DNA from 4 places in the Arthrobacter sp. SRS-W-1-2016 genome. Region 1 is predicted to be linked to each of the others. Evidence: riboswitches for the same ligand, from Rfam matches in the RefSeq annotation. Region 1 holds a riboswitch; each other region holds the start of a gene.
The links. Region 1 has a riboswitch for S-adenosylmethionine ahead of BMF89_RS04100 (homoserine O-acetyltransferase). Riboswitches for the same ligand answer to the same signal wherever they lie in the genome.
Positions count from the first base shown of each region.

Region 2: it holds a riboswitch for S-adenosylmethionine, as region 1 does, so the genes downstream of both, BMF89_RS06010 (hypothetical protein) here and BMF89_RS04100 (homoserine O-acetyltransferase) in region 1, are expected to answer to the same signal.
Region 3: it holds a riboswitch for S-adenosylmethionine, as region 1 does, so the genes downstream of both, BMF89_RS18045 (aminotransferase class V-fold PLP-dependent enzyme) here and BMF89_RS04100 (homoserine O-acetyltransferase) in region 1, are expected to answer to the same signal.
Region 4: it holds a riboswitch for S-adenosylmethionine, as region 1 does, so the genes downstream of both, BMF89_RS12250 (DUF1737 domain-containing protein) here and BMF89_RS04100 (homoserine O-acetyltransferase) in region 1, are expected to answer to the same signal.

Region 1 covers NZ_MTPV01000015.1:49,691-56,876, forward strand. The annotation lists gene BMF89_RS04090 (SGNH/GDSL hydrolase family protein) at 1-420, shown strand, start outside; gene BMF89_RS04095 (hypothetical protein) at 485-877, shown strand; gene BMF89_RS04100 (homoserine O-acetyltransferase) at 896-2,017, opposite strand; SAM riboswitch class IV at 2,031-2,146, opposite strand; gene BMF89_RS04105 (bifunctional o-acetylhomoserine/o-acetylserine sulfhydrylase) at 2,308-3,624, opposite strand; gene BMF89_RS04110 (VOC family protein) at 3,871-4,509, shown strand; gene BMF89_RS04115 (type II CAAX endopeptidase family protein) at 4,608-5,372, opposite strand; gene BMF89_RS04120 (phosphoglycerate mutase family protein) at 5,473-6,153, shown strand; gene BMF89_RS04125 (DeoR/GlpR family DNA-binding transcription regulator) at 6,170-6,961, opposite strand; gene BMF89_RS04130 (class II fructose-bisphosphate aldolase) at 6,984-7,186, opposite strand, start outside.
Region 2 covers NZ_MTPV01000024.1:1,477-8,662, reverse strand. The annotation lists gene BMF89_RS06045 (ATP-binding cassette domain-containing protein) at 1-163, opposite strand, end outside; gene BMF89_RS06040 (nucleoside/nucleotide kinase family protein) at 259-963, opposite strand; gene BMF89_RS06030 (LacI family DNA-binding transcriptional regulator) at 1,327-2,337, shown strand; partial or broken gene BMF89_RS22375 (AGE family epimerase/isomerase) at 2,436-3,155, shown strand; gene BMF89_RS22750 (AGE family epimerase/isomerase) at 3,152-3,649, shown strand; gene BMF89_RS06010 (hypothetical protein) at 3,630-3,950, opposite strand; SAM riboswitch class IV at 3,965-4,084, opposite strand; gene BMF89_RS06005 (sodium:solute symporter) at 4,170-5,702, opposite strand; gene BMF89_RS06000 (cupin domain-containing protein) at 6,006-6,581, shown strand; gene BMF89_RS05995 (ammonium transporter) at 6,862-7,186, shown strand, end outside.
Region 3 covers NZ_MTPV01000067.1:177,806-184,991, forward strand. The annotation lists gene BMF89_RS18025 (hypothetical protein) at 1-8, opposite strand, end outside; gene BMF89_RS18030 (MFS transporter) at 111-1,556, shown strand; gene BMF89_RS18035 (metal-dependent transcriptional regulator) at 1,589-2,302, opposite strand; gene BMF89_RS18040 (class I SAM-dependent methyltransferase) at 2,332-3,108, opposite strand; gene BMF89_RS18045 (aminotransferase class V-fold PLP-dependent enzyme) at 3,159-4,583, opposite strand; SAM riboswitch class IV at 4,619-4,731, opposite strand; gene hisN (histidinol-phosphatase) at 4,891-5,703, opposite strand; gene rsgA (ribosome small subunit-dependent GTPase A) at 5,763-6,878, opposite strand; gene aroA (3-phosphoshikimate 1-carboxyvinyltransferase) at 6,881-7,186, opposite strand, start outside.
Region 4 covers NZ_MTPV01000049.1:58,049-65,234, forward strand. The annotation lists gene BMF89_RS12230 (UDP-N-acetylglucosamine 1-carboxyvinyltransferase) at 311-1,834, shown strand; gene BMF89_RS12235 (glutamate--cysteine ligase) at 1,939-3,183, shown strand; gene BMF89_RS12240 (O-succinylhomoserine sulfhydrylase) at 3,196-4,404, opposite strand; gene BMF89_RS12245 (rhodanese-like domain-containing protein) at 4,405-4,815, opposite strand; gene BMF89_RS12250 (DUF1737 domain-containing protein) at 4,812-5,069, opposite strand; SAM riboswitch class IV at 5,080-5,192, opposite strand; gene BMF89_RS12255 (hypothetical protein) at 5,306-5,665, opposite strand; gene BMF89_RS12260 (Lrp/AsnC family transcriptional regulator) at 5,721-6,152, shown strand; gene BMF89_RS12265 (ornithine cyclodeaminase) at 6,313-7,186, shown strand, end outside.

The sequences.
Region 1 (7,186 bases):
TCATCGGTCCTCGGCCGGATCCGCGGCAAGGTGGCCATCTACAACGAAAACCTCCGCACGGTGGCCGCCCGCCACGATGCCGTGGTAGCTGACATGTGGTCCTTGAGGCAGCTTTCCAACTCCCAGATGTGGGACGAAGACCGCCTCCATTTCTCGCCGCTCGGCCATCACACCATCGCCGCGATGGTCCTCGACTCACTGAATGTGCCGCACAACCTTGAGCCGCTCCACCCCAAGCCGCTCCCCCAGCGCAGTTGGCGCCAAGCCCGGTCTGGCGACCTGGTCTGGGCCCGCGAATACTTTGTCCCGTGGGTCGTCCGCCGGATCAGGCACCGCTCCTCCGGTGACGGGATCCTGCCGAAACGCCCGACGCCGGGACCCGTCTTCGGCCCTGCCGACACCTTCCTGCCCGGGAGCTGAACGAACCGCGAGGTTAGTCACAGGGAGCAGGGCTAAGCTGGTGAAAGACAGGGAGGCTTCCGCCGTGAACAATTTGATCTTCTGGATCATCGTCTGCTCTTGGCTGATTCCCATGGGGATCCGCATGTACAACCGATCGCGCCAGCGCAGGTTCCAGGACTTCCCGCCGCAGAATTACCCCGGGCAGCCCTATCCTCCGCAGCACAACCCCGTCGGATACCCGGAGCAGCCCCCGGTGGTCATCCCGGCTGAGCCGCAACCCCCGATGGCGACGCCCGCGCGGCAGGCCGTTCCGCCGTCGTCGGCTACTCCGCAAGCGAGCGGCGCTCCCCAGCCGAACAGCGCGCCCCAAGGCTACCGGGCACGGAAACTGGCCGAGCTGGACCAGGAGTACAGCGACGGGAAAATCGCCATGGAGGACTACATGAAGCTCCGCCAGGAGATCATGAACGGCTGATTCAGCCGAAAAGGCGCGCTAGCCGAAGAATGCCTCGCGCAGTTGGGGGCCGAGCTGGCCGATCTCGGTGAGGAAACCGTCGTGCCCGATCGGCGCCTCGATGACGTGAACCGGGACCTCTCCGGGCAAGGCCTTGGCAAGCTCGCGGGATTGCTCCGGGAAATAGAGCCGGTCCGAGTCCACCGAGGCCACGAAGAACGTCGCCGTGGCCACGGACAACGCATCCTCCAACGAGCCCCGGCCGCGCGTGATGTCGTGGCTCATGAGCGCTTCGGTAATGGCGATGTAGCTATTGGCGTCGAAGCGCTGGACCAGCTTGCTCCCCTGGTGGTCCAGGTAGCTCTCTACCTGGTAGCGGCCCCGGTCCCCCAACGCGGCAGCCTGGAGGGGTGCCTCGCCGCCCTGGGCGTTCCGGCCGAAGCGGAAGTCCAGCTCGTCCGCCGAGCGATAGGTGATGTGGGCAATCCGCCGGGCAAGGGCCAGACCCGCTTCGGGGGCGGTCTGGCCGTAGTAGTCTCCGCCGTTGAAGTCGGCGTCCTGCCGGATGGCGAGCGTCTGGGCCTGTGCGAACGCGATCTGCTCGGCAGTGCTGTACGCCCCGATGGAGATCACGGCGCATCGCTTGACGCGGTCCGGATAGCCGACGGCCCATTCCAGTGCACGGGCACCGCCCATGGACCCGCCCACGACGGTGTGCCAGCTGTGGATCCCCAAGGCGTCGGCCAGCCTGGCCTCGGCCACCGTGCTGTCCCGCAGGGTCACGAGCGGGAAGCGGGAGCCCCACGGCTTGCCGTCAGGAGCGCTCGACGACGGCCCCGTGCTGCCGTAGCAGCCCCCCACAATGTTGACGGAGACCACGAAGTAGCGGTCCGTGTCGATCGTGGCGCCGGGACCCACAAGCTGCTCCCACCAGCCGTCTTCGTCGCTCTCGCCACGGGCCACATGGGTGCTGCCGGTCAATGCATGTTCCACGAGGACAGCGTTGGTAGCGTCTGCGTTGAGCCGCCCCCACGTCTCGTACGCAAGGACGACGTCCGGGAGGTAACCTCCGGCCTCCAGCTCGAGTCCGCCCACGGAAACATACTTGAGGGTTCCGTCCTGGGTACCGGAAAGGGGTATGGCTGTTGCAGCAATTGTCATTCGTTGACACCTCACATCGCGCTTGCCCGCCGCCAACACAGCGAAGGGCCAGGTCTTCACCCGGGGCACCCCACCGCGAATGGAGGGTTGCCGGCCAGCAAGCCGGGGCTGTCACTGGCACTCATGACCTATAGGAAGAGTCTAGGAAAACCGGACCCCTTCTGACGAAGATTATGACATCTTTGTGACACTTGGCCGCGTTTTGTTCATGAAGGGGTGGTTGCGAAGGCTGGCCGGCGAAGATTCATCTTGCGTCGCCGGCCAGCCTCGTACGCCCCTCCGGGCCCGTGCTAGGCGCTCTTGGCTGCCCGGAATCCCGACTCGAGGTCCGCGAGGATGTCGTCGATGTGCTCGATTCCGACGGACAGCCGCACCAGGCCAGGGGTCACTCCCGCAACGGCCTGCTGTTCCGGCGTCAGCTGGCTGTGCGTCGTCGACGCCGGGTGGATGACCAAGGAGCGGACGTCGCCGATGTTGGCCACGTGCGAATGCAGTTCCAGGGCGTCCACGAAGCGCTTGCCGGCCTCGACCCCGCCGTTGATGGTGAAGGACACCACGGCGCCGGTGCCCCTGGGGCCGTACTTCCGGCCCCGTTCGAACCACGGGCTGGAAGGCAGCCCCGCGTACGCGACCGATTCGACGTCGTCGCGCCCTTCGAGCCATTGCGCCACCTTGGTGGCGTTGTCCACGTGGCGTTCCACCCGCAGGCTGAGGGTTTCGATTCCCTGGGAGATCAGGAAAGCGTTGAACGGGGAAACTGCCGATCCGAGGTCGCGCAGGAGCTGGACCCGGGCTTTGAGGATGTAGGAGAGGTTCGCGCCGAGGGCCCCGTCCTTGCCGAGGTCGCGGGCATAGACCAGGCCGTTGTAGCTGGGGTCCGGGGTGTTGAAGCCGGGGAACCGCTCAGGGTCCTTGCCGAAATCGAAGTTGCCGGAGTCCACGATGACACCGGCAATGGCGGAGCCGTGCCCTCCCAGGTACTTGGTGGCCGAATGCACCACGATGTCCGCGCCCCACTCGATGGGCCGGATCAGGTAGGGCGTGGCGAGGGTGTTGTCCACGACGAGCGGGACTCCCGCCTCGTGCGCGGTGCGGGAGACCCCTTCGATGTCCAAGACGTCCTGGCGGGGGTTGGAGACGACTTCGGCGAAGAACAGCTTGGTGTTTGGCTGCACCGCGTCCCGCCAGTGGTCCAGGTTGTCCGGGTCCTCGACGAAGGTCACAGAGATGCCGAATTTCTTCAGCGTGTGGGCCAGCAGGTTGTAGGTGCCGCCGTAGAGGCTCGGGCTGGCGACCACGTGGTCACCGGCCTCGGCCACGTTGAGGATGGCGAAGGTTTCCGCGGCCTGGCCGGAGCTCAGCAGGAGGGCCGCCAAGCCACCCTCCAGGCTCGCTATGCGCTGCTCCACCGCATCCTGCGTGGGGTTGCCGATCCGGGTGTAGATGGGCGCCAGTTCGGCCAGTGCAAAGCGGTTGGCCGCGCTTTCCGCGCTGGGAAAGACGAACGAGGTGGTCTGGTAGATGGGGAGGGCACGGGCGCCGGTGGCGGCGTCCGGCTCCTGGCCGGCGTGGATTTGGCGCGTTTCGAATGACCATCCTTGGGACATGCGGACTCCTGGTTGTCTGGGCTCTTGCCGTGCGTCAGCCTGCCGGGCTGAAGGGTTCAGCATGCCGGCGATCGGTTGCCGCCAGTCTAGGGACGGCATTGCAGGCTCCGGAAGCTTTGTGACGAACGCGGAAGTTTTCTGTCCCGGTGCGTCCTGAAGTGACCCTGAGCGGCCTTTTCGATACATCCCACCTTGGTTAGGCTTGACTTAGCTGAGAGCTCCATCACAAAGTGCCAAGATGAAGCCATGCGCATGGATCACGTCTCTTACGCTTGTGAACGAGATGGCCTGTTGGCCACCACCGAGCGGATTTCCGCAGCATTGGGAGTGGACGCAGTCCGGGGCGGAGTGCATCCGCGCTTTGGTACCCGGAACATGATCATTCCCCTTGCTGACCACAAATACCTGGAAGTTGTCGAGGTCCTGGACCACCCGGCCTCCGACAAGGCACCTTTTGGACAAGCTGTCCGTGCACGCTCCGCCGCAGGAGGTGGGTGGATGGGCTGGTGCGTCGCTGTGGACGACCTGAGCCCGTTCGAGCAGCGGCTCGGACGCGCCGCCGTCCCGGGCAACCGCAAGTTCCCGGATGGCCGGGAACTCGTCTGGTCGCAGATCGGCATCCTGGGACTCATCGCCGATCCCCAGGTTCCCTACCTGCTCCGCTGGGAGGGTGACCCCGCACTTCACCCGTCCCTCGTGTACCCAAGCGATGTCAAGATGTCCAGCCTCACCATTGCCGGCTCCGCGGAGCGCGTCACCGAGTGGCTTGGTGAACCTGTGGAGAAGCCCCTCGAGGACGTCGCAGTCCAATGGATGGCTCCGCACGGGACGCCGGGAATCATGTCAGTAACGTTCGAAACCGCCAACGGAGCCGTCACGATCTGACGGATCAACGGGCAAGGAAGCCCGGAAAAGCTTCGGCCGCCATATGCGGGTGCCAATGACGTCACCCAGCAATGGCGGCCGAAACCTTTTAACGCGCGCTAGCCCAGGCCGATGGCCTTGCCGAAGACGCTGAAGCCGACGAACGCCACGATGTCCAGAAGCGCGTGGGCCACCACGAGCGGCATGACACGTTTGGTCTTGGTGTAGATCCATCCGAACACGAGGCCCATGACGGCGTTGCCGATGAACGGGCCGAAGCCTTGGTACAGGTGGTAGCTGCCGCGAAGGAGCGCGCTGAGCACGATCGCCAACGGAGTGCTCCATCCGAACTTCCCGAACCGGTCCAGGAGATAGCCCACCACGATCACTTCTTCGACGATGGCGTGCCGCACGGCGGAGAGGACCAGCACCGGCACGGTCCACCAGTAGGAGTCCAGGCCGCTGGGGATGATCGCCGTCGTGATCCCGAGTGCGCGGCCAACAGCATAGAGGCCCAGCGACGGGATTCCGATGAGTGCGAACAGGCCAAGTCCTTGCAGCGCGTCGCGGCCCGGGCGGGCGAAGTTGAAGCCCAGCCGGGTGAACCCCGAGGGACTCTCGGCGGTTTGGCGGTGCAAGGACAGGAAGTAGAACACCAACACCACCGGGACCAGCGCGAACGCGATGTCCAGCAACTGGTAGGTGAGATCGAAGTATTCGCGCGTGCTCTGCGAACGGTTGAGGGTAGACGTCGCATGGGCCAAAGGTCCCTGGGTCATCTTGTCCAACAGCTGCACTACGGAGTACACCGCCGATTGGCCCAGGGACAGTCCAAGGACAATCAGCACTTCGGCGCGCAAACGGCGCGTTGAGGCTAGGAGCATGCTCCTATCTTGCCCGTATTTGCCTGATGTTTTCCTCGGAGCTGGGTCTCCGTTGTCCGCGTGCGCAGCCAAGGCGGCTCCTAAGCCTATGCTTGGTGGGATGAGCGCGCCCGCACGAATCTTCATGATCCGGCACGGCCAGTCCGCCGCCAATGCCGACACGACCATCTACAACCGTGTGCCCGATTACCGGATCCCGCTGACGGAGCTTGGCCTCGAGCAGGCACGGGCCGCGGGTGAGGCCTTGCGCAGGAAGCTCGACGGCGAACCGGTGTGCGTTTACGTCTCACCGTACCTCCGGGCCTACCAGACCCTCGAGGCGCTGAATCTGGGCAGCCTCACCGAAAGGGTGATCGAAGAGCCCCGGCTGCGAGAACAGGACTGGGCCAACTTCCAGATCGCCGGGGACATCGGAGACCAGAAGGAACTCCGCAACCTCTACGGGCACTTCTTCTACCGGTTCCGTGAGGGCGAATCGGGCTCCGATGTGTACGACCGGATTTCGTCCTTCATGGAAACCCTGTACCGGCATTGGCAAAAGCCCGACTACGCGCCCAACACCCTGCTGGTGACCCACGGCCTCACGATGCGGCTCTTCTGCATGCGGTGGTTCCACTGGTCGGTGGAGTACTTCGAATCCCTCAACAACCCGGGCAACGCGGAGCTACGGACACTGATCCGCAACGAACAGGACAAATACGATCTCGACACGCCGTTCAGCCAGTGGGTGCAGCGCAGCACCGACGAGACCGTGCTGAACGCTCCCCCGATGGTCTTCTGACGGGCAGTTAACGGAGCTAGGCGTCCTTGGCCACGATCACTTCGGTGCCGTTGGCTTCAAATGCCGCCTTGTCCTCAGGCGTGATGCCCGCGTCAGTGATGAGCCGTCGGAATTCGTACCCGGCCATCGCCGCGAAGGCGCGCTTCCCGATCTTCGTGGAGTCAGCCAGGACATAGGAGTCGGTGGCACGCCGGGCCATGACGGTATTCACCATCGCTTCTCCCTCGTCGGTGATGGTGGGGCCGATCTTGGGATCGACTCCGTTGACGCCGATGAAGGCGATGTCCAGGGCAACCTTCTGCATGATGACATCGGTGTAAGGTCCGACGAGTTCGTAGGATCGCGGATTCAGGATGCCGCCGGTGACCATGATCTTGATGTTGGGGCGCACGGCAAGCTGGGCCGCAATGTTGATGGCGTTGGTGACCACCGTCAGCATGGGCCTGTTGGAGGGGGCGTTGAGGTCTTCGCGGGTGGACAGCACCTGGGCCAGGGCCGTATTGGTGGTCCCGCCGCTGAGTCCGATCACGGCCCCGGGCACGATGAGCTCAGAGGCTGCCAAGGCAATCTGTTGCTTGGCTTCGGCATGATCATCCCGGTTGTAGCGCCCCGGAAGTTCGTAGGCCACTGAACCCGTGGTTGCTCCGCCCCGGGTACGGCTCAAGAGCCGTTGCTTGGCGAGGCTGTCCAGGTCGCGGCGCGCCGTGGCCGGCGAGACAGCCAGGCGGGTCACGATATCGTCGACCTCGACATGCCCTGACTCGGCGAGGAGATCAAGGATGGCTGTCAGTCGATCGTTGCGGGTCATCACGAACCTTCCGGAATTGGGACTAATTCACTTTCGCGAACAGCGTCAGCAGACGTGCGGTTTCCAACACCAGCGCGTCCCGTCCGGCCTTGATGTACTTGCGGGAGTCCACCACGGAAGGGTTGGCATCCAAGTACTCACGGACGGCGCGGGTGAAGAACCCGTTCAAGTGTGTGGATACGTTGATCTTAGTCATACCGGCCCGGATTGCCGCCACCAGCGTTT
Region 2 (7,186 bases), on a different contig from region 1:
TGCCCGATAGTGCCTTTACGAGGGTCGATTTGCCAGCGCCGTTGTCGCCGATGAGGGCCACGACTTCGCCTGCATTGACGTCGAAATCCGCGCCGTCAAGGGCACGCACATTGCCGAAGCTGCGGGTCAGGTCGCGGGCTTCCAGAACGGGGATGGTTGTCATGGTCTGTCACCTGTCAGCTGGTACGGGACGATTGTGGCGGCCCCGGCCTGCCGGCAGGGGACACTTCGTTGTGTTGTCACTTTCTGGGTTCCTCTTCATTCGGTCTGGAGGCGTTCGGGCTGCGGGGACGGGACAAGGTCGATGATCAGGTCAGCCCGTATGCGGGTGGCGTCTACGATCTCGGCGTTGCATTGGTCGCTGCCAAGCGCCCATGCCTCTGCTTCCTCGGGCGGCTTGCCGAACGCAGTGTGGCGTCGGACTAGGCGAAGCTGCCGCTCGTCGTCACCCACATCCAAGTACCAAACCTCATCGATCTGTTCCTTGCTCTCCCGCCAGCCTTCGGCGTCCAGGAGAAGGTAGTTTCCTTCGGTGATGACCAGCGGGACCTCGCGTGCCACCGGAATCGCGCTGCCGATGGATTCCTCCAGTCTTCGGTCGAACACGGGGGCGTAAACGATCGGGTCCCGGTTGGACTTGAGCCGTTTCAGCAGGTTCGCGTAGCCCCAGGGGTCGAATGTGTACGGGGCGCCCTTGCGATCCCGGGAGCCGTGGGAGGCAAGGACCTGGTTGGCCAGGTGGAAGGCATCCATGCCGACCTGGGCCGCCTGTCCATCGAGGGCTTCAGCGATGGCCCGGGCGACCGTGGACTTTCCAGCACCGGGTGCCCCGGTGATTCCCAGGATGCGCCGGGTTCCGGCGGTAGCCAGTGAGCGGGCACGCTCCACGAGCTCGTCCAGCGTGCAGCTAAGCCGCTCGGCCCCCCGGATGGGCGTCGAGATCCCATCTTCAGTGGTGTTCATCACTGTCTCCTCCGTTGGTCATTCCACGGTGGAGAAGCCTTGCTGCCACACCATTGAAGCGCTGTCTGAATCGATTCGGGTCGTCTGAAACGGGAACTCGGATCTACCCTCGAGGGGCCCGTTGTGACCTGCCTTACAGCAATATAGAAGCCCCGTGTCATCGATGTCAATGAATTTGCGAAAATCTATGTCATCGATGTCATTTGTTGCTTGAAGTTCCATGGCAGATCGGGCAGGATGGTGTGTGCGGGTCATTGTCACCGATGACATCTTCAGATGCGTTGGTGACAGTTCCCCGCCCACGGACGGTCGAGCCAGAAGACTGTTCCCAGCGGACGGTGAAGGAGCCGAAGAGTGACTACCATGCAGGATGTGGCCACGCGCGCCGGAGTGAGCGCCAAGACGGTTTCCAGGGTTTTCAATGACGACCCGCACGTCACCGAAGAGACCCGGGAACGTGTGCAGTCGGCCATGCGTGAACTCAAGTACGTGCCGAACATGCTGGCGCGCACCTTCCGTGAGGGAAAGTCGGCAGTCATCGGCATCGCGGTGCCTGACGTCGCCGACCCTTTCTTCGCCGCCGTTACGAAGGAAATCGAACTGGCCGCGCGTGAACGCGACATGGCGATCGTCGTCACGAGCCTGGGGGACAACCCGTCCCTGGAACAGAGCATCATCGAGACGACGGTCCGCCGCCAGATCGGCGGCCTCATCATCGCCCCGATCGCCGGCGACCAGTCCTACCTCGCGCGCTGGCAGGACAGCTTCCCCATCGTGTTCATCGACCGCGCGCCCAACAAGCTCGCTGCTGACTATTTCGTCGAAGACGACTTCGGCGGTGCATTCGAAGCCACGCAGCACCTCATCGCGCACGGACACCGCCGCATCGCCATCGTCGGGGATTCCACGGAAGTGCCCACGACACGGCTGCGCCTGGAAGGGTACCTCGCCGCCCTTGAAGAAGCCGGCTTGGCACGGAGCGAGGAACTGGTTGCTCTCGGTTCGCGGGACGCGGACGCCGCCGCCCAGGTCTGCAAGACCCTGCTGGCGTTGCCGGATGCGCCGACCGCCATCTTCTCCTCCAACGCCCGGTTCTCCACCGGCGTCTTTCCGGCCCTTCAGGCGCTGAACAGAACGGACATTGCGCTCATCAGCTTCGGCGACTTCCCCATGGCGGACGTTCTCACTCCCTCGGTGTCTGTCATTGACCAGGACCCGCGGCATATCGGACGGGTCGCGGCCGAGCGCATACTTGCCCGGATTGATTCCCCCGGGAGGAAGTTCCGACGAAAGAACGTCCTTCCCGTCGCCCTGATCGAACGCCAATCGTGCCGGTCGGTCCCGGCCATGCCCGTGCCCGGGGCCCGACCGTAAGGTTCCAGCAGCGGGGTTACGTCTTGGCTCACTGTTTCCCGGTGTAGTCCTTTTCCTAGATAGATCCAGCAGATCGGCACGAAGGGTCAAGCCTGCACATGGGTCCCAGCCCTCTGAAAAAGGCCAGTCACGAGGAACTCCACGGTCTGATTGAGCTCGCAAAAGGTGCGCTGGTTCCCGATGGGTTTGGATTCCTCGATCGCTTCGGGAGCGTGGACATCAGCCGCTCTCCAGCGTGCTTCGTGACTGCGCGGATGATCTATTGCTTCAGTATCGCCGCCTTGCTGGAGGTGCCTGATGTAATCCCCTATGCGGCGCACGGCGTAGCGTGCCTACCGGACCAGTTCTGAGATGCACCCTTCGGAGGCTATTTGAGTTCTCTTGACGGAACGCCTTCCTCGCAACGGAAACGCGCTTACGATACATGCTTCGTCGCGCTGGCGGCTTCCGCTGCGGCCACCGCGGGCATCCCCGGCGCCGACGAGTTGACGGCGAAGGCCTCCGAGGTGCTGATGAGCAGATTCTGGTCGAATGACGCCGGTGCCCTCTTCGAATCCTGGGATCGAGAGTTTGCCGAACCCGAACCGTATTGGGGCGCCAACGCCAATATGCACGGGCTAGAGTCGATCCTCGCACTCTATGGCCACACACGAAACCCGGGCTGGAGGGATCGTGCCCTGCGGATCGCGGAGACTTTCATCAATGTGCGCGCCCGTTCAGCGAAGTGGTGGTTTAACGAACACTACGGCCAGGACTGGATGCCGCTGCCCGACTTCAATCTCGATAATCCCGGCGATGAATCCACCCCTACGGAATGACAATCGGCCACCTGTTCGAAGGGAGCCGCCTCTTCGAGCTTGAGTCAACATTTGAACTGCCACCGCCGTGGCTAAAGGAAGCCGCTGCCGGCCTCTACGAGACGGCCGTGAAATATGGATGGACCGCGGACACTGCGGAGGGCTTCGTGTACACCGTAGCTTGGGATGGCAGACCCGGCATTCGAGACCGACCCCACTGGGTGACCGCGGAAGCGATTTCCGCCGCCGCGACGTGGGCTAGCCCCACAGGCAACCCGCGATACGCGAACCTGCTTCAACCATGGACCACATACGTACAAAACCATTTTGTCGACACCGAGCACGGCAGTTGGCACCATCTGCTCGCCACGGATAATCGTCCGAGCTGCGCTATGTGGTCCGGAAAACCAGATATCTACCACATGTTCCAATCCACCCTCCTGTCTGATCTGCCCGTTGGTGAGAGCACGGCCCGCGCGATCGTGACCTTGGCGGCTAGAACGCGCTCAGGATGAAGTGCTTCTGCACGCCCGCACGGTGCCCGGTTGCCGCAACCGTGAGCGTAAGTTTCCGTGTGGCCGGGAACCAGCGGGCGGGCTGGACCGCTTTTGAGAGTGCTTCGGTGATGAGCCGCGGCTCATGATGCCAATAGCGTTCCAGGTCTCCGTCCACCACGAACGTGATGGAGCCTTGGGAGAGGTCGACGCCGGGAATCACCCGGACGAACTCGTCCACCCGACGGGGGCGGGGCAAAAAGAGGGCGCTGGACTGGATAGTGCGGTCGGCTGTGGCGGTGGCGCCGTTTTCGAAAGGCATGGCCTTCTCCTATGGAGTTGCTCTTGCCCGTTCGGTTGTCTCTGGTCCGAGCCGGGCCGCTTCTTCATCCGAACCACCCGTGAACATGGGGTTGGCGTGTGGCAAGTCGGAGCTTGGCGCCACATCTCTTGAAGCTGTTCCTACTGTACATGCGACGGCGGCGCCGCACCTCTCGAAGGAGAAGGTGCGGCGCCGCCGTCGTACGTGGTTTTGTGAAACCTAGTGGATGGCCACCGGGTGGGCCTCCAGTGGGAGTTCCTCCGCGGCCGTTCCGGCAACGCGGCGTTCCCAAGCTTCGCGGACGGCCGGCTCGGTGGGCGGCGTGAGGAGGGAGACCACGAAATAGACGGCGAACGAGGCGCCGAGGCCCCAGTAGATGGGATCGTTGGCGTAGACGCCGTCTTCGCTGGGGATGATTCCCGTGGCGTAGGCGATCAGCAAGGCAAGGGTCAGTACAGACCCGACTGCCATGGACCAGGCTGCGGCAATACCCGTGCCGCGCTTCCAGACCAAGCCGCCCAGGATGGCAACCAGCAGGCCACCTACCAGGATGTCGTAGGCGATGGTCAGGGCCACCACGACGTCTTGCGCCGCCATCGAGATCAACACTGCAACGATCCCCAGGCCAAGGACCCAGTAGCGGTTGGCCTTGACGTCATGCTCGGGATTTTCGGTGTCGTTGGTGTTGATCGTCTTGCCGAACCAGCTGGCCACGAACGGGACCACGTCGGCGCGGGCAACGGTGGCCGCGGCGATGAGGGCTCCGGACGCGGTGGACATCATGGCGGCGACTGCTGCGGCCATGACAAGGCCGCCGATGCCGATCGGCAGGATGTGCGTGGCTACCTCGGCGTAGACGACGTCCTTGCCAAGGGCCTTGACGTCGATGTTCGGCAGGGCCACCCGGGCAGCCAGGCCGATCAGGGCGCCGGCCACGCCGTACAGGACGCAGTAGATGCCGGCGGTGGCGCCGCCCCATCGGGCCACCTTGGGGGTCTTCGCGGTGAACACGCGCTGCCAGATGTCCTGGCCGATCAGCAGGCCAAGGGTGTAGACCACGAAGTACGTGATGATGGTCTGCGCCCCGATGCCGTCCAACTGGAAGAAGCTGGCGTCAACACGGGCACGGATGCCGTCGAAACCGCCTGCCGCGTTGAGGACGAACGGGAGCATGAGGAAGAAGATGCCCACGGTCTTGATGATGAACTGCACCTGGTCGGCGAGGGTGATGGACCACATGCCGCCGATGGTGGAGTAGACCAGGACGATGGCGCCGCCGACGGCGATGGCGAGCCAGCGCTCCCAGCCGAAGAGGACAACGAAGATGGTGGCGTAGGCGCCCGTGGACGTGGCGCACAGCATGAGGGTGTAGGCCAGCATGACGATGCCGGAGGTCTGCGTGGCACGCTGGCCGTAACGCAGGCTCAGCATCTGGGAGACCGTGTAGATCTTCAACCGCTGGATGGTGCCGGCGAACAGCAGGCTCAGGAGGAGGACGCCCGAACCGATCGCGACCACCAACCACATGCCGGAGACGCCGAACTTGTAGCCGAGGCCGACGCCGCCAACCGTCGATGCGCCACCGAGGACGACGGCGGCCATGGTGCCGGTGTAGAGCATCGGACCGAGTCGGCGCCCTGCCACCAGGAAGTCGCTGTTGTTCTTGGTGCGCGACTTGCCCCACCAGCCGAAGGCCAGCATGGCGAGCAAATACACCACCACGATCGCAATATTGATGAACGAAGAGTCCACGGTTGGCTCCTGAAAGTGATGCGCAGAGCTCTGGGGGATTCCGACGCCGGTCCGCGGGGTTTCGTGCGGGGTTGCGGAAGGTCTCTGCGCTGGTGATTGGGGAGAGTAGTCTGTGATGTATGCCTCACAAACAACACTTGTTGCCTATGAGGATACGTAGTGATGCGAGTAACGGTCAAGATGCTGTCTCGCCCAGCGGACTCATCGGCGCTCCTCCGGCTAGCCAAAGGCCCTGCCATGCCGGCGATCCGGCTACTATTGCTGCAATGACAGGGCCGCATAAACGGCCTGAAAGGTTCGTGAATGAAGGCTCTCCCCGTTGAACCGAGCAACGTCCCCGTTGCCATCGGTTCCAGAATTCGTGCCGCCCGCCAATCGCAGCGGCTCACCATCGAGCAGGTTGCCGACGCCACCGGCCTCACCAAAGGGTTCCTGAGCCGTGTGGAGCGTGACCTGACATCGCCGTCGGTCGCTTCCCTCGTGACGCTTTGCCAAGTTCTTTCGGTGTCCATCGGAGACCTTTTCGCCGCACCGGAGACGCATCTGACCCGGCGCGACGACGGACCGCGGATTTCGCTCGGCGGGCAGGGCATCGTGGAGCGTCTCCTGACGGCGCGCTCCGAACGGCGATTGCAGATCCTGCAGGCCTCGATCGAGCCCCGGGGCCGGGGAGAGGCCGAGCTTTACGCCGTCGATTGCGATGTCGACGTCCTGCACGTCGTCAAGGGCCGCATCAAATTGATCCTTACCAACGAGGAGTACGAGCTCGAAGAGGGAGACACGCTGTCCTTCCCGGGCCGCGAACCCCACACCTGGGTCAACCCCACGGACGAGCCTGTTGAGGTGCTCTGGATCCTGGTGCCGGCAGCCAGCCGCTGACGCCGGCGATTTGCGACGCGCGACTTGCGACACGCAGCTTTGCGACACGCGGTGTGTAACACGCCTGAAACGTGACTGACTTCAGGATTTAACGCTAGGGCCTTGGGTGTTACGTGCCTGAAATGATCCGTGCCGAATGCTGAAACAGGGCGACTGTAGCTTCGAGTCAAGGCAACTCGTCAAGGTCGGTATCCCGTGGGATACCAGGACCTGTTCGTTTTAAAAATGGTCTCGCCGTGCGGGCGCCATGGAGCGCCGTATATGCAGGAAGGCTCCCGAAATGAACCCAGTATTCTTCAGCGTAGGGCTGGATGTGAACCCCCAGACCCTCGATCCCGGCGCAACAGCCTGGATGCTTGCAGCTTCCGCCCTCGTCCTTCTCATGACGCCAGGTTTGGCGTTCTTCTACGGCGGGCTCGTCAGGATGAAATCCGTCCTCAACATCATGATGATGAGCTTCGGCGCCATTGGCGTGGTCGCGGTGGTCTGGGCCCTGTGGGGCTACGGACTCGCGTTCGGCCCGGATACGATGGGCGGCTTCATCGGAGACCCCTTCGCTAACTTCGGACTCAGTGGCCTGGCCGGCGTTATCGGCGGAAAAGCCC
Region 3 (7,186 bases), on a different contig from region 1:
ATCACCATTCAACGATACGGGACTTTCGCCGTTGCAGAACTGCGGCAGAACCGCCGCAGGACCGGGCAGGAATCCGGACGGCGATGGACAAGCAGGCGTAGGCTGTGCTCATGACCGACGCAGCGGCCCTGCTGCCAAGCACTCCGCTCCAAAGGCGGGTCCTTGTTGTGGCTATTGTGGCTTCCTTCATCGCCATTTTGGATGGCTTCGTGGTGAACCTCGCGCTCCCCGCGATCGGCCGCGAACTGGGTGGCGGCCTCGTCATCCAGCAATGGGTGGTGGATGCCTACCTGTTGACCCTGGGCGCGCTGATCCTGGTGGCCGGATCCCTGTCCGACCACTTCGGCCGCGCCCGCATCCTGGAATGGGGACTCGCCGGCTTCACGCTTACCTCCGTCACGTGCGGCCTCGCCTGGAACGGCGAGGTGCTGGTGGTTTCGCGGGCTCTCCAGGGGATTGCCGGGGCCTTGCTCGTCCCGAGTTCGCTTGCCATGATCGTCACGTTCTTCTCCGGGCCCGCGCAGTCCAAGGCAATCGGCCAATGGTCCGGTTGGACCAGCGCGGCCGCCATCGTCGCTCCGCTGATCGGCGGCGCGTCGGTCGATCTGCTGTCCTGGCGCGTGATCTTCTTCATCAATGTGATTCCTGCCGTCGCAGTCTGGCCGATCCTCGCCGGGCTGCGGAAGTCCGATGCCGCCGTGGACAGGAGCAAGAAGATCGACTACCTCGGCGCGTTCCTGGCCATGGTGGGCCTGGGCGGTCCGGTCTACGCCTTCATCGAACAGGGGCGCATGGGCTGGAGCAACATGGTCGTCTGGATGCCGCTCGCCCTCGGGGCCGTGGGGTTGGCCCTCTTCCTGGTCCACGAAGCCAGGACTCCGGAACCGATGCTTCCCCTGCGGCTCTTCGGCATCCGCAATTTCGGCTGGGGAAACATCGCCACGCTCGCCATTTACGGCGCCCTGTCATTGGGCTTCTTCGCCGTAGGCATCTACTTGCAGCAAGTGGGAGGGATGAAAGCCACCACCGCGGGCATCGCGTTGCTTCCCGCGACTGTCCTCCTGATGCTCACGGCTTCATTCTTCGGGGGACTGGCGGGCAAGTACGGTCCGCGGTGGTTCATGACTGCCGGTCCGTTCATCTGCGGGGTAGGGTTCCTCATGACCTTGGCCGTCCAGGAGCCCTTGAACTACTGGACTCAGGTGTTGCCCGGGCAGATCGTCTTCGGGATCGGCCTCAGCACCTTGGTGGCGCCCCTCACCGCGGCCATCCTCGGCGCGGTACCGACTGAAGAGGCGGGGATCGGTTCCGCTGTGAACAATGCCGTTGCCCGGATCGCAGGCTTGATTTGCATCGCGTTTGCCGGGCTCATCATCGGTCCTGTCTTCAGCCGCCAAGGCCTCATGAATGCCGTGGTGGTCACCGCCTTGCTGTTCTTCCTCGGCGCGGTGGCATCCGCCGTCGGGATCCGGAATCCGGTGGTGGGCGCGGCGATAGTGGACTCGTCGCAAGGTCCAGCCCCCGACGACGGCGGGACGGCTGCCCAGCGCGCCTGAACAGTGCGCTCCAAGACGCTGTGACGGTTTCGTCAGCTTTCCGCGAGGACGCAGCCTTCGTGTTCGACGTCGGTGGCCACCCAGAGCGCGGAAGCGACCTCGTCCGCGAGATCGTAATCGCGGCTTCCCGGGCCCTTCCCGATCCGGACCACCAGCGCACCGCCGAACGGCTTGCGGCCAATGACCTCGATGCTGGCGTCGAGGTCGATTTCCTCGGCTGAAAGGTAGCGCAGCAGCTCAGGGTTTTCGTCGCTGATCCGGGTGATCTTGCCGGAATGGCCGTCGTCGAGCTCGATCATTCGGTGCGCGTGCGGCAGGCTCACCGAACCGTCCGCGGCGGGGATGGGGTCACCATGGGGATCGCGTCCCGGGTTGCCCAATTTGGCGGCCATGCGATCGATGAAGGTGTCCGAGACAGCGTGCTCGAGCATCTCGGCCTCGTCATGGACTTCATCCCAGCTGTAGCCCAACTCCCTCACCAGGTAGGTTTCGATCAGGCGGTGCCGGCGGACCATGCCCAGGGCAAGATGCATTCCTTGGGGGGTCAAAGTGATGGCGCTGTACGGCTGGTGGTCCACCAGGCCTTGGTCCTTGAGCTTGCGGACCATCTCCGAGACGGAGGAATTGGCGACGCCGAGCCGCTGCGCGAGCTGTGAGGACGTGATGGGTTTGTCCTGCCACTCCGTAAAGGAGTAGATGACCTTGACGTAGTCCTCGATGGAGGAGGAGGGCGCACTGGTCTTCACGGTTCCAAGCCTATCGTGAACCGGCGGAATCAGGCTTTGCGCGCCCGCCAGCTCTGCGTGAGATAGGGCAGGGGGATGACCTCGTCCTCGGCATGGTCCAGATGTTCGAAGAGATACCACCGGAGATTGCCCATGACCTTCGCACGGGTGGCATCGTTCGCCCTGAGATAATAGCTGCGCGACTTCACGAGTTCGAGGATGTCTGCCGGAGCCAAGGGATCCTCCCAGCGCGTGACGTGGGTTTCGAGGCCGGTGAACTCGGGGCCCACCACTGGCCGGAAGCCCGGTTTGTGGACATCGCCGGCATGCATGATGCGGGACAGGCGATGGACCCAGGGCACGGAAGTGTCCAATTGGTTCCAGATCAAGCCGATGACGCCGTGGGGTCGAAGGATCCGGGCGATCTCAGTGCTCGCGGCGAGCGGATCGCACCAGTGCCAGGCTTGGGCAACGCTGACGACGTCGAATGCTGAGTCCGCCAGCCCGGTTGCCTCTGCCGTGCCCTCCAGGGCGATCACCTGTGGATACGCTTTGCGCAGTTGGGTGAGCATGTCCGTGGAGGGGTCCACTGCCGACACCGCCAGCCCCCGCTCGACGAGCAGCGAGGTGAACTTTCCGGTGCCGGCGCCGATGTCTGCCGCGTCCCGAGCCCCCTCCGGCAGCAGCCAGTCAGCTGAATCCGCCGGGTAGCCCGGCCGGACCCGCTCATAGTGTTCTCCGCCGTCCTGGAAACTCCGACCGAGTTCGAGTCGGCGTTCCTCATAAAGCTTGGGGCCGGCTGAGGTGCCTTTGGGTCGCGGGGCCACGCGGGGACTCCTTCGTAGGACAGGAAAAATACCCTACGAATCTATCGCAATCAGTCGGTGCTGCAGGGTGCGGCGCCTGCGGTCCCGGGAGTATTGGGAGCCCACTCCGGGTAGCTGCGGTGATCGTTCGCGGGCACCCAACGGCCGGCATCCACCACGTAGTCCCAGCCGAGGCCGTTGCTTTTGAGGGCCTGGATGCCCGCGATGAGCCGGGTGGCGTCTTCCAAACGCGACCCCACGCCGAAGCTGGCTCGCAGCGATCCGGAGGGAAGGCCAAGGCGCTTGAGCAGGGGGTGGGCGCAAAAGCGTCCGTCCCGCAGGCCGATGCCGTGCTCGGCCGCGAGATAGGCCGCGACGAGTCCGGCGTCGTAGCCCTGGAGCGAGAAGTTCACGACGCCGATCGTGTCCTGGGGATCCGTGTCGCTGAAGATCTGGTGCACGGTCACGCCGTCGATTTGCTTGAGGCCCTCGACCAGGTGCGAGCGGATGGCGGCCTCGTGGGCGTGCCATTCTTCGTGGTCGAGGCTGGCAATGACCTGTGTGGCCCGGGCCAGGGTGGCCGCGCCGAGCACGTTCGGAGAGCCCCCTTCGTGCCTTGCCGGCCCCGTGGCCCAGCTGACGGAATCAAGGCGTGCCTCGCGGACGGCGCCGCCTCCTGCCAGGTGCGGTGTGCCGGCGTCGAGCCAGTCGGGGCGGCCCACCAGGACGCCGGCACCGAACGGTGCATAGAGCTTGTGCCCCGAGAAGACCAGGTAGTCCACCTCCGCGGCGGCGATATCGATCCGGCGATGAGGGGCGAGTTGCGCCGCGTCCACCACGATCCGCGCCCCGAATTCGTGGGCCAAGGCTGCGAGGTCGTTGATGGGCAGGATCTCGCCGGTCACGTTCGACGCGCCGGTGACTGCCAGGAGGCTGACGCCACCCTGGGAGAGTGCCGTGCGGACAGCGGCAACAGTCTCGGACAATGTTCCGGCGGCAACGATGCTGCGATGGGGGACACCTTGCCATGGGAGCAGATTGGCGTGGTGCTCGATGTCCAGGTACAGGACTTCGCCGGTATGCCTTCCGTTCTCAACCGGCAAGCAACCCGCCAGCAGATTGAGGGAATCGGTGGTGTTGCGCGTGAAAATGACGGAATCGTCCGGCCTGCCGCCAACGAAGTCACGAACGATGTTGCGGGCGTTCTCGTAAACCGAGGTGCTGATTTGCGAGGCATAGCCGGCGCCGCGGTGGACGCTCGCATAGTACGGCAGGATTTCGTTGAGGTATGCGGAGACCACGGTCAGTGCAGGTGCGGAAGCGCCGTAGTCGAGGTTTGCGTAGCGGATCTGGCCGCCCTGGATCAAGGGTGCCTGCAGCTCCGCTCCGGTGACGGCAGCCAAAGGGCGCGATGCCGGAGTCCGGGAATCACCGTGCCGCTGCGCAGAATCATGGTGCTGCGAAAGAGCCGTGGAAGAAATTGTGGCTGTGCTCATGGGACCTCACTCAAGAGGGACCCCTGCGTGCAGGGGGTCCGCGCTTGCCGCATCCGTTCCGGACCGGCCCGGTCGTCACCCGGGGCACCCCGCCGCGATGGAGGGTTGCCGGCCAGCAAACCGGGGTTTCGCGCTGGCACTCGTGACCTGTAAAGAGAGTAGGACACCGGCAAGGCCGGTTCCAATGTGACCGCGATTGTTAAGCGGATTGTTACACCGCCCGAAAAATGTGCCTTCCGCCGAAGAAAAAGCAGCGGACGCCCCGGAAAGGGGGCGTCCGCCGTCGTTTGTTCAGTGAATGGGCGGATTAGAGGAGGTCGTCGAGTTCGGGGTTGAGCCTCTTGAGGACCTCGGAGTGCAGGATCGAGTTAGTGGCGACGGCGTTTCCGCCGAAGGGGCCGTCCGCGCCATCCAGGGACGTGAAGCGTCCGCCGGCCTCGGTCACGATCGGCACCAAGGCGGCCATGTCGTAGACCTGGAGTTCCGGTTCGGCGGCGATGTCCACGGCGCCCTCGGCCACGAGGCAGTAGGACCAGAAGTCCCCGTACGCACGGCTGCGCCAGACATCGTTCTCGAGGCCCAGGAAGTTGTCCAGCTTCCCGTGCTGCTTCCACTCGGAAAGCTCGGAGTAGGAGAGCGAGGCGTCTTCGAGCCGGGACACGTTGGAAACTTTCAACCGGGTGGCCGCGGCCAGCGACCGGCCCATGTAGGCGCCCGAGCCCTTGGCCGCCCACCACCGCTTGCCGAGCGCCGGAGCGCTCACGAGCCCCACCACTACCTCGCCCTCGTCCACGAGGGCGATCAGCGTTGCCCAGACGGGTACGCCACGCACGAAGTTCTTGGTCCCGTCGATGGGATCGATGATCCAACGCCTCGAGCCGTGGCCCGTGCTGCCGAATTCCTCCCCGAGGACGGCGTCACGGGGGCGGGAACGGGAGAGCTGCCCGCGGATTGCTTCCTCGGCGGCTTTGTCGGCATCGGTGACGGGGCTCAGATCGGGTTTGGTCTCCACCTGCAGGTCCAGGGCCTTGAACCGTTCCATTGTCAGGGAATCGACGGAGTCGGCCAGGACGTGTGCCAGCCGCAGGTCGTCGTTGTAGCTCGAATCGGGTTGGGTCATGCTTCCAAACTACCGTCTCTTCGCCGGTGAGCCGGGGAGGTAGGACGGCAGCGGCGCAGTTAGTTGACCGTACCCAGTTCCTTGGTTTCCTGTGCTTCCATGCGTGGGTCCGCGCCGAGGAGCCGGCGCAACGATGCCAAGCGGGCCGGGCCCGACTCTCCGGCGTGGCCATCGGCTACCCACGAATCCAGGCCGCATCGAACAGCGTTGGCATCGTGCTTGCAGCCCCGCTCGCACATTTCGGTCCCGGGTTCGAGATCCGGGAAGGCATGCAGGATGCGGTCCGGGTTCACGTGGGCGAGGCCGAAGGAACGGATGCCGGGCGTATCGATGATCCAGCTTCCGCCGGGGGCGTCGCTGAGCTTCAGGGCAAGGGCAGACGACGAGGTGTGCCGTCCGCGCCCCGTCACCGCGTTGACCCCGCCGGTGGCGCGCTCGGCACCGGTCAGGGCATTCACCATGGTGGATTTCCCGACGCCGGAATGGCCCAGGAGCACGGTGACCTTGCCGTCGAGGTAGTCCCGCAGCTGGCCGACGGCGTCACTGTCGAGGCGTGCGGACAGACCGTCGTCCGAACGGGCGTCGATGCCGGAGGCGCCTGCGTCGGCCGTCCGGCTGATGATGATGGGGAAACCCAGGCTCACGTAGTTGGCGAGCAGTTCCGTCGGATCCTTGACATCCGCTTTGGTGACGAGCAGCAGCGGCTCGATCCCGGCGTCGTACGCTGCCACGAGGGCGCGGTCGATGAATCCGGTACGCGGTTCCGGGTTGGCGGCCGCCACCACCACCACGAGCTGGTCGGCGTTGGCGACGACGGCGCGTTCGATCGGATCGGTGTCGTCGGCACTTCGCCGCAGGAGGGTCTTCCGCTCCTCGACCCGCACGAGGCGGGCGAGGGTGTCCGGGGCTCCTGAAACATCGCCGACGAGCGCGACGAAGTCCCCCGGAACCACGGGGGAGCGCCTCAGTTCCCGTGCGCGGGCGGCAATGACAATGCGCTCGTTGTCCGAGCTTTCATCCACGATCGCGGTGTAGCGGCCGCGGTCGACGGTGACGATGCGCCCGATCACGGCGTCGTCGTGGCTGGGGCGGTCCTTCGTGCGGGGGCGTGTGCCCTTCTTGTTGGGGCGGATCCGGACGTCGGACTCATCCCAGGAGCGTGCGTCGCGGGCCATCGTCAGTTGCTTGTCTCCGTTGAACCGGTGTCCGCGGCCGCTGGCCCTGCACTGAGCATCGACGTCCAGATGTGCGGGAATTCGGGCATGGTCTTGGACGTCGTCGCGATGTCTTCGACCTGGACACCCTCGACGGCGAGCCCAAGGATGGCGCCCGCCGTAGCCATGCGGTGGTCGGCGTAGCTATGCACGACGCCGGCGTGCAGCGCTGCGGGCCGGATTACCAGGCCGTCGCTGGTTTCCTCGGCGTCGCCGCCAAGCCGGTTGATTTCGGCGACGAGCGCGGCCAGCCTGTCCGTCTCGTGTCC
Region 4 (7,186 bases), on a different contig from region 1:
CTGCCCCGTGGGGGCGGTCCCGTCTGCAGGGCCCCCGAAATGGGTCTTCCCCCAGCCAAGAAAGCCGCCGACGCCGGATGTTCCGCGGGTGCAAGCGACCAGCACGAGGCGGGCGCGAACCTGTCAACCCCCGGCGCTTCCGGTGCCTTGGAATCCGGCGGGGAATTTTGTTGACCCCCAGGTTCGTTGTAGTTGGCGAGTGACCAACTTCAGAGCGTGAATATCGCACGAGGCGACTATTGATCGGCGGAATCGGCGTGTTGCGTCACAAAATCTCCCATGAATACGCCGTCCGTGATATTTATTGATCATGACTCAACCGACTGCCGAACATGTAGGTCTCCTTCTTCGTGAAGCCCGCGGCGAAAAGGGTTGGACGCAGGGACAGCTCGCCTCGGAACTGGGCACCAGCCAAAGCGCCATTGCCCGGATGGAACAGGGCAAGCAGAATCTCAGCCTCCGCATGATTGAGCGCCTTGAGTCGATCTTCGGGCGAACCATCGTCAAGGTCGGAAAACGGCAGATGACCCACCTGCGCGTGGAAGGCGGACGCACGCTCTCGGGCTCGGTGGACGTCAACAGCAGCAAGAATGCCGGCGTCGCACTGCTTTGCGCGAGCCTCATCAACCGCGGCACCACCACCTTGCGCCGGCTTGCCCGGATCGAAGAAGTCAACCGGATCGTCGAGGTCTTGACCTCCATCGGCGTCGAATGCACCTGGCTGAACGGCAACGATCTGCGCATCCGCCGCCCCGAAACCCTGGACCTCGCCTCCATGGACGTGGAAGCCGCACGCCGAACCCGCAGCGTCATCATGCTGCTCGGCCCGCTCCTCGATGAGGCTGCCTCATACCAACTGCCCTACGCCGGCGGTTGCGATCTCGGGACCCGGACCGTGGAACCGCACATGCAGGCGCTGCGGCAGTTCGGGCTCTCGGTGGAGGCCAAGTCCGGCTTCTATTCCGTGCAGGCCCCGCCGGCCGACGGCGACAACCGCACCTTCGTGCTTACGGAGCGCGGAGACACCGTGACCGAGAACGCCATCATGGCCGCCGCGCACCGCAGCGGTACCACCGTGATCCGCAACGCCAGCCCCAATTACATGGTGCAGGACCTCTGTTTCTACCTGCAGAGGCTCGGCGTGGTGATCGACGGCATCGGGACAACCACCCTCAAGATCACGGGCCGTCCGGCGATCGACGTCGACATCGAGTACTTCCCGTCGGAAGACCCCATTGAAGCCATGAGCCTGATCACCGCGGGCATCGTGACCAACTCGGAAGTCACCATCTGCCGGGTCCCCATCGAGTTCATGGAGATCGAACTGGCCACGCTTGAGCAGATGGGCCAGCAACTCGACATCTCGGGGGAGTATTTCGCGCGCAACGGGCGGACGCGCTTGGTTGATGTCACCACCAAGCCATCGCGATTGCGTGCGCCGGAGGACAAGATCCACCCCATGCCGTTCCCCGGGCTCAACATCGACAACTTGCCGTTCTTCGCGGTCATCGCCGGCAATGCCGAGGGCCAGACCATGATCCATGACTGGGTCTACGAGAACCGGGCGATCTACTTGACCGAGCTCAACAAACTCGGCGCCCAGGTCCAACTCCTCGATCCGCACCGCATCTATGTCAATGGCCCCACGAAGTGGCGTGGTGCCGAAGTCGGATGCCCTCCGGCCCTCCGGCCCGCAGCTTGCCTGCTGTTGGCCATGCTGGCGGCCCGCGGCACGTCCGAGTTGCGCAACATCTACGTGATTGAGCGCGGCTACGAGGACCTAGCCGAGCGGCTCAACACCATCGGCGCGAAGATCGAGTACTTCCAGGACTGACGGCGTCGGATTCTGCACGATCATGTGGTCCAGCAGAATCCTTCAGCGGCGCCCCCAAAATCTCGATCTGTCTCCGCAAGGCTGCCATGGCGCACAATTGTTCCGTGCGCACTTTTGGTGTGGAAGAGGAATTGCTGATCGTCGATCCCGTGACCGGCGAGCCGCTCGCGCTTGCCGACGCGCTCCTCGCTGGCGCTGCCCAGGACGGCCCCGCCCATGACGGCCCCGAACCCGGACCCACCCTTGACGAGGTCGACGGCCCCGATACCGGCCTAAGCCACGAACTCAAGCTTGAGCAGATCGAAACCCAGACCCGGCCATGCCGTAGCTATGCCGAGCTCTTACACCAGATCCGCAGGGGCAGGGGCCTCGCGAGTCACGCCGCACGGCGCCACGGCGCGCGGATCGCCGCGTTGGCCACGTCGCCCGTGGACGCCGCGTTGCACACCACTCCGGATCCCCGGTATGCCATCATGCTCGAACGCTTCGGCATCACCGCACACGAACAGCTCACGTGCGGATTCCACGTCCACACCTCGATCGAGTCCCCCGAGGAAGGCGTGATGGTCCTGGACCGCATCCGGGACAAGCTCGCCGTCTTCACCGCGATGAGCGCCAACTCTCCCTACTGGCGGGGGCTGGCCACGGGCTTTGAAAGCTATCGGACGCAAGCATGGAACCGCTGGCCTTCGTCGGGGCCGTCGGCCATCTTCGGATCCCTCGCCTCCTACCGGCGGGTTGTCCGGAGGCTCATCGAAACGGGAGTGTTGCTGGACGAGGGGATGGTTTACTTCGACGCCAGGCTCTCCCGGCACGTTCCCACGGTGGAGGTCCGGGTGGCCGATGTCTGCCTCCGGGCCGAGGATGCGGCGCTCATCGCCGTCCTTGTCAGGGCCCTGGTTGAGACGTCTGTTCGTGAATACCATGCCGGAATAGAGCCCGCGGCCGTGCCCACGGCGCTTCTGCGGATGGCGTCCTGGCAGGCAAGCAACTTCGGCCTGCGCACCGAGCTGCTGGACTTCGGGACCTTCCGCCCGGAGCCCGCCGCGGACGTTGTCTGGTCCTTGGTGGAGTATCTGGAACCTGTGCTCGCCGAACAGGGCGAATTCGACTTGGTCCAGACCGGCGTGGCAGCCATCCTGGGCCGTGGCAATGGCGCTATCGAACAGCGTGGTGTTGCCGAGCGCTGGAGCGGCATCAACGGGGGCGCGCCCGACGCCGCCGGGCTGGCCGCCGTCGTCGAGCACGCTGTTCAGATCACGATGCGCTCAGAGCGGGACGAGAGCGACACCAAGCCGCAACCCGTCCTCACCTGGGTGCGCCAAGACTGGCGCGAAGCGCCGGGCTAACCCGCTGCCAGGCTAGACCTGCTTGAGGGCCCGCTCGAGGTCCCCGATGAGGTCGTCCACATCCTCCAACCCCACCGAAAGCCGCACGACGCCGTCGCTCAGGCCAATGGCTGCGCGGCCTTCCGGACCCATGGCGCGATGCGTGGTGGTGGCGGGGTGCGTGATGAGGGACTTGGAGTCGCCCAGGTTGTTCGAGATGTCGATGACGGCGAGCCCGTCCAGCAGCGCGAAGGCGGCCTCCTTCGCTGATCGCCCCGCGGAGGGGAGCAGCTCGAAAGTGAGCACGGTTCCGCCGGCCTTCATTTGCTTCGCGGCGAGCTCGTGCTGCGGGTGGGACTTCAGAAGCGGGTACTTGACCCAGCTGATGGCCGGTTGTGCCTCAAGCCATTCGGCGATCCGCAACGCAGATGCCGAGGAGTGGTTGACGCGCAGGGCCATCGTCTCCAGGCCTTTGGTCAGGACCCAGGCGTTGAACGCGGAAAGGGACGGCCCGGTGTGCCGCATGAGTTGCTTGACCGGCCCGTCGATGAACTCCTTGGTGCCCAGGATCGCGCCGCCCAGGACCCGTCCTTGGCCGTCGATGTGCTTGGTGCCGGAATAGACAATCACGTCTGCGCCGAGATCGCCGCAGCGCTGCAGCAAAGGGGTGGCGAAGACGTTGTCGACGACGACCGTGGCGCCCGCCGCATGGGCAAGCTCGCTCACCGCGGCAATGTCCACGATTTCCTGCATGGGGTTCGACGGCGACTCGAAGAACACCGCCGTTGTCGGCTCGGACAACGCAGCACGCCATTGGTCGAGGTCAGGCCCGTCGACGAAGACGGTCTCGACCCCCCAGCGCGGCAGGATCTCGTTGAGGATCACGAAGCAGGAACCGAAGAGCGAGCGGGCGGCAACCACGCGGTCACCGGCCGCCAGCAACGCACCGAGGGCGGTGAAGACAGCGGACATGCCCGACGCCGTCGCGAAGCACGCTTCGGTGCCCTCAAGCAGGCGGAGTCGCTCCTGGAAGGTGGCGACCGAAGGGTTGCCGTAACGGGAGTAGACGAAGCGTTCGTCCTCGCCCGTGAAGGCGCGCTCGGCAGCCGCGGCGGACTCGTAGACGAAACCGGAGTTCAGGAAGACGGCTTCGGACGTTTCCTGGAAGTTGGTACGGTCAAGACCGCCGCGGACTGCCTGGGTATCAGGGCTCCAGCTGGCGGCGTCAGGATTGAAAGTCACTTAGATATTCCCCAGGTTCGTCGGAAGTCCACGGTTTTTCCAGCCATTCACGGTTCGCTCGCCGTAGCGGTCAGGTTCGCCCTCAAAGCCCTCGAGGACGTTGTAGGCGGTGTATCCGGCCTGGGTTGCGGCGATCGCGGCCGCGATGGAGCGCTGGCCGGAGCGGCAGAGGAAGACCAGTTCCGTACCGTCCGCCTCGGGAGCCTGTTGCGTCAGCTGTTCGATGAAACGGGTGTTGGGGATGCCGCCGGCGAGGTTCCACTGGATGAACAAGGGATCGTTTTCGGTGGCTTTGGTGTCCGGGATCCCGATGTGTGCCCACTCGCCTTCGGTGCGGACGTCCACCAAGATGGCGCCCTGCTCGAGCTTGGCCCAGGCGTCGTGCGGGCTGAGGTCGCCTGCGTAGCTCATGCGTGGCCCTCGCCGTCGAACTCTTCATCAAGCTGATCCACCGCATTGGCGACGGCGGCATCCGCGCTCGCGATCGCCGCGGGCAGGACGATGGCTTGTGCCACAATCACGTCCTTGCCGTTGAAAGTCGCGGCCGGGCTGCCGTGCAACACGTATCCCTCCGCAAGGGCGGTGGAGATCCGCTCGCAGAATTCCTTGGTGTCAGGGCCCGTGATGAGACGGTAGGAGAGTTTTTCCTCGGTTGGTTCAGGCATTGGTGCTCCTCAGTCACGCTTGCAGTTCGAAAGTGTCGATACGCCGAGTAGTCACCTGAGGCACCCCGCCGGAGAGAGGGTTGCCGACCAGCAAGTCAGGGCTTCGCGCTGGTGCTCATTACTCAAGAAGAAAATAACACCCACGACGGCGGCCCGCATCACCGGCCGTCGTCATGTTCCGTAACCGGGAGGCGGCCGGTGGGGAGCCGGTGGGTGGGGCCACGCTGGTGCGGACCCTAGGCCTCGGTTTCATTCGGTAACGGTTCCAGGCTTGCCTGGACCCGGGGTGAAACGGCATCAAAGCGCGATGCTACTCCTGTGGGGGAGTGATGAAACGTGGAACCTTGATGCTTCCGGATTTCCAGCAACTCGTGCACGGATATCCCGGTGGCCGTGGCGAGTGCGTGCAGCGAGAGGCTGTTGTGATGAGCCAGGGCAAAAACCACGCCAGACAGCGCTTCGAAACCTTCTGTCTCGTAGATTTCCTTTATCAAGTTGGACATGCCGTTCGCATCATCGATTGATCCCGCTGACGCACCGGTTGCCATGGCCGTCAGCGACCATGCAGCAGAGTCGGGGCTGATGTAGATGCTCATGTCGATACCCTACGGACTCAGGCCCACTTGGGGAATGGGCGATACGTTTGTCTTTATGGCAGCACTCACCGACCTTGACCGCCAGCTCCTCTCCGCCCTCAGGGAGGACGGCAGGGCATCTGTCGCGAGCCTCGCGCGCCAACTGGGCGTCGCCAGGGCCACTGTGAACAGCCGGCTCGAGCGCCTGGTTTCCTCCGGAACCATCGTTGGTTTCACCGCGAGGGTGCGTGACGAAGTCGATCCACTTGCGATCCGGGCTATTGCGCTCATTGCCGTGGAAGGAAGGTCGGCCGACAGGGTCATTCGCCAGCTGAGGGGGCTCCCCGAGATTTGGGCACTGCACACCACGAATGGCGGCTGGGACCTCGTGGCTGAGCTGCGCACGGAGAGCCTCAGCGACTTTGACCAAGTGCTGGGCAGGATCCGCGGGATCGAGGGGATCGTCAATAGCGAGACAAGCCTGCTGCTCAGCTCGGTCCTGCGGTAGCCGCTTGCTTGGCGGCGACAAACCTCATGAGCATTATGTTCGAAACGACTCGTCATTTTGTGCATGTTTTCAATGAAAAGTACATACTTTGGCAATTGCGGATGCATATCGCCGCTCCGTAGCCTCGTAGCAACAATGCTTATGAGGGAAAGGAGCGCACATGACGCGCTTTGTCGATGTCCGCAATATGGTCCGCTGGACGGCCGGGCGAGGCCCGGAAACCATCATTTCGGAGATGATTCAGTACTTGGAAGACGACTTCCGGCGATGGGAATCTTTTGACAAGACCCCGCGGGTGGCGAGTCACACCCCGTTTGGCGTCATCGAGCTGATGCCCACCAGTGACCAGGAAACATACGGCTTCAAGTACGTCAATGGACACCCCTCGAATCCAGCGCGCGGCTTCCAGACTGTGACAGCCTTCGGTGTCCTGTCCGATGTCCATAACGGCTACCCGACGTTCCTCGCGGAGATGACAGTGCTGACAGCGCTGCGGACGGCGGCCACGTCCGGCATGGTCGCTAAGAAACTTGCGCGCCCCGATGCACGGGTCATGGCGATGATCGGAACCGGAACCCAGTCGGAGTTCCAAGCGCTGGCCTTCCGGGCAGCCTTGGGCATCAACACTGTCAGGATCTGGGACACTGATCCGGCTGCGATGGAGAAGTTCGCCAGGAACATGGCTCCCCTCGGCTTCGACATCACCATCGCGGGCTCGGCGGCCCACGCAGTGGAAGACGCCGACGTCATCACCACGTGCACCGCGGACAAGGCCAACGCCACCATCCTGACTGCAGACCAGGTTTCTCCGGGCGTTCACATCAACGCGATCGGCGGCGATTGCCCAGGAAAGACCGAACTCGACGCTGCCATCCTGGACCTCGGCGACGTCTTTGTGGAATACGATCCCCAGACGCGGATTGAAGGCGAGATCCAGCAAATGTCCGCCGATTTTCCCGTCACCGAGTTCTGGCAAGTCCTTGGCGGTCATGCGCCGGGCCGGACCTCCAGGCACCAGATCACGGTATTCGATT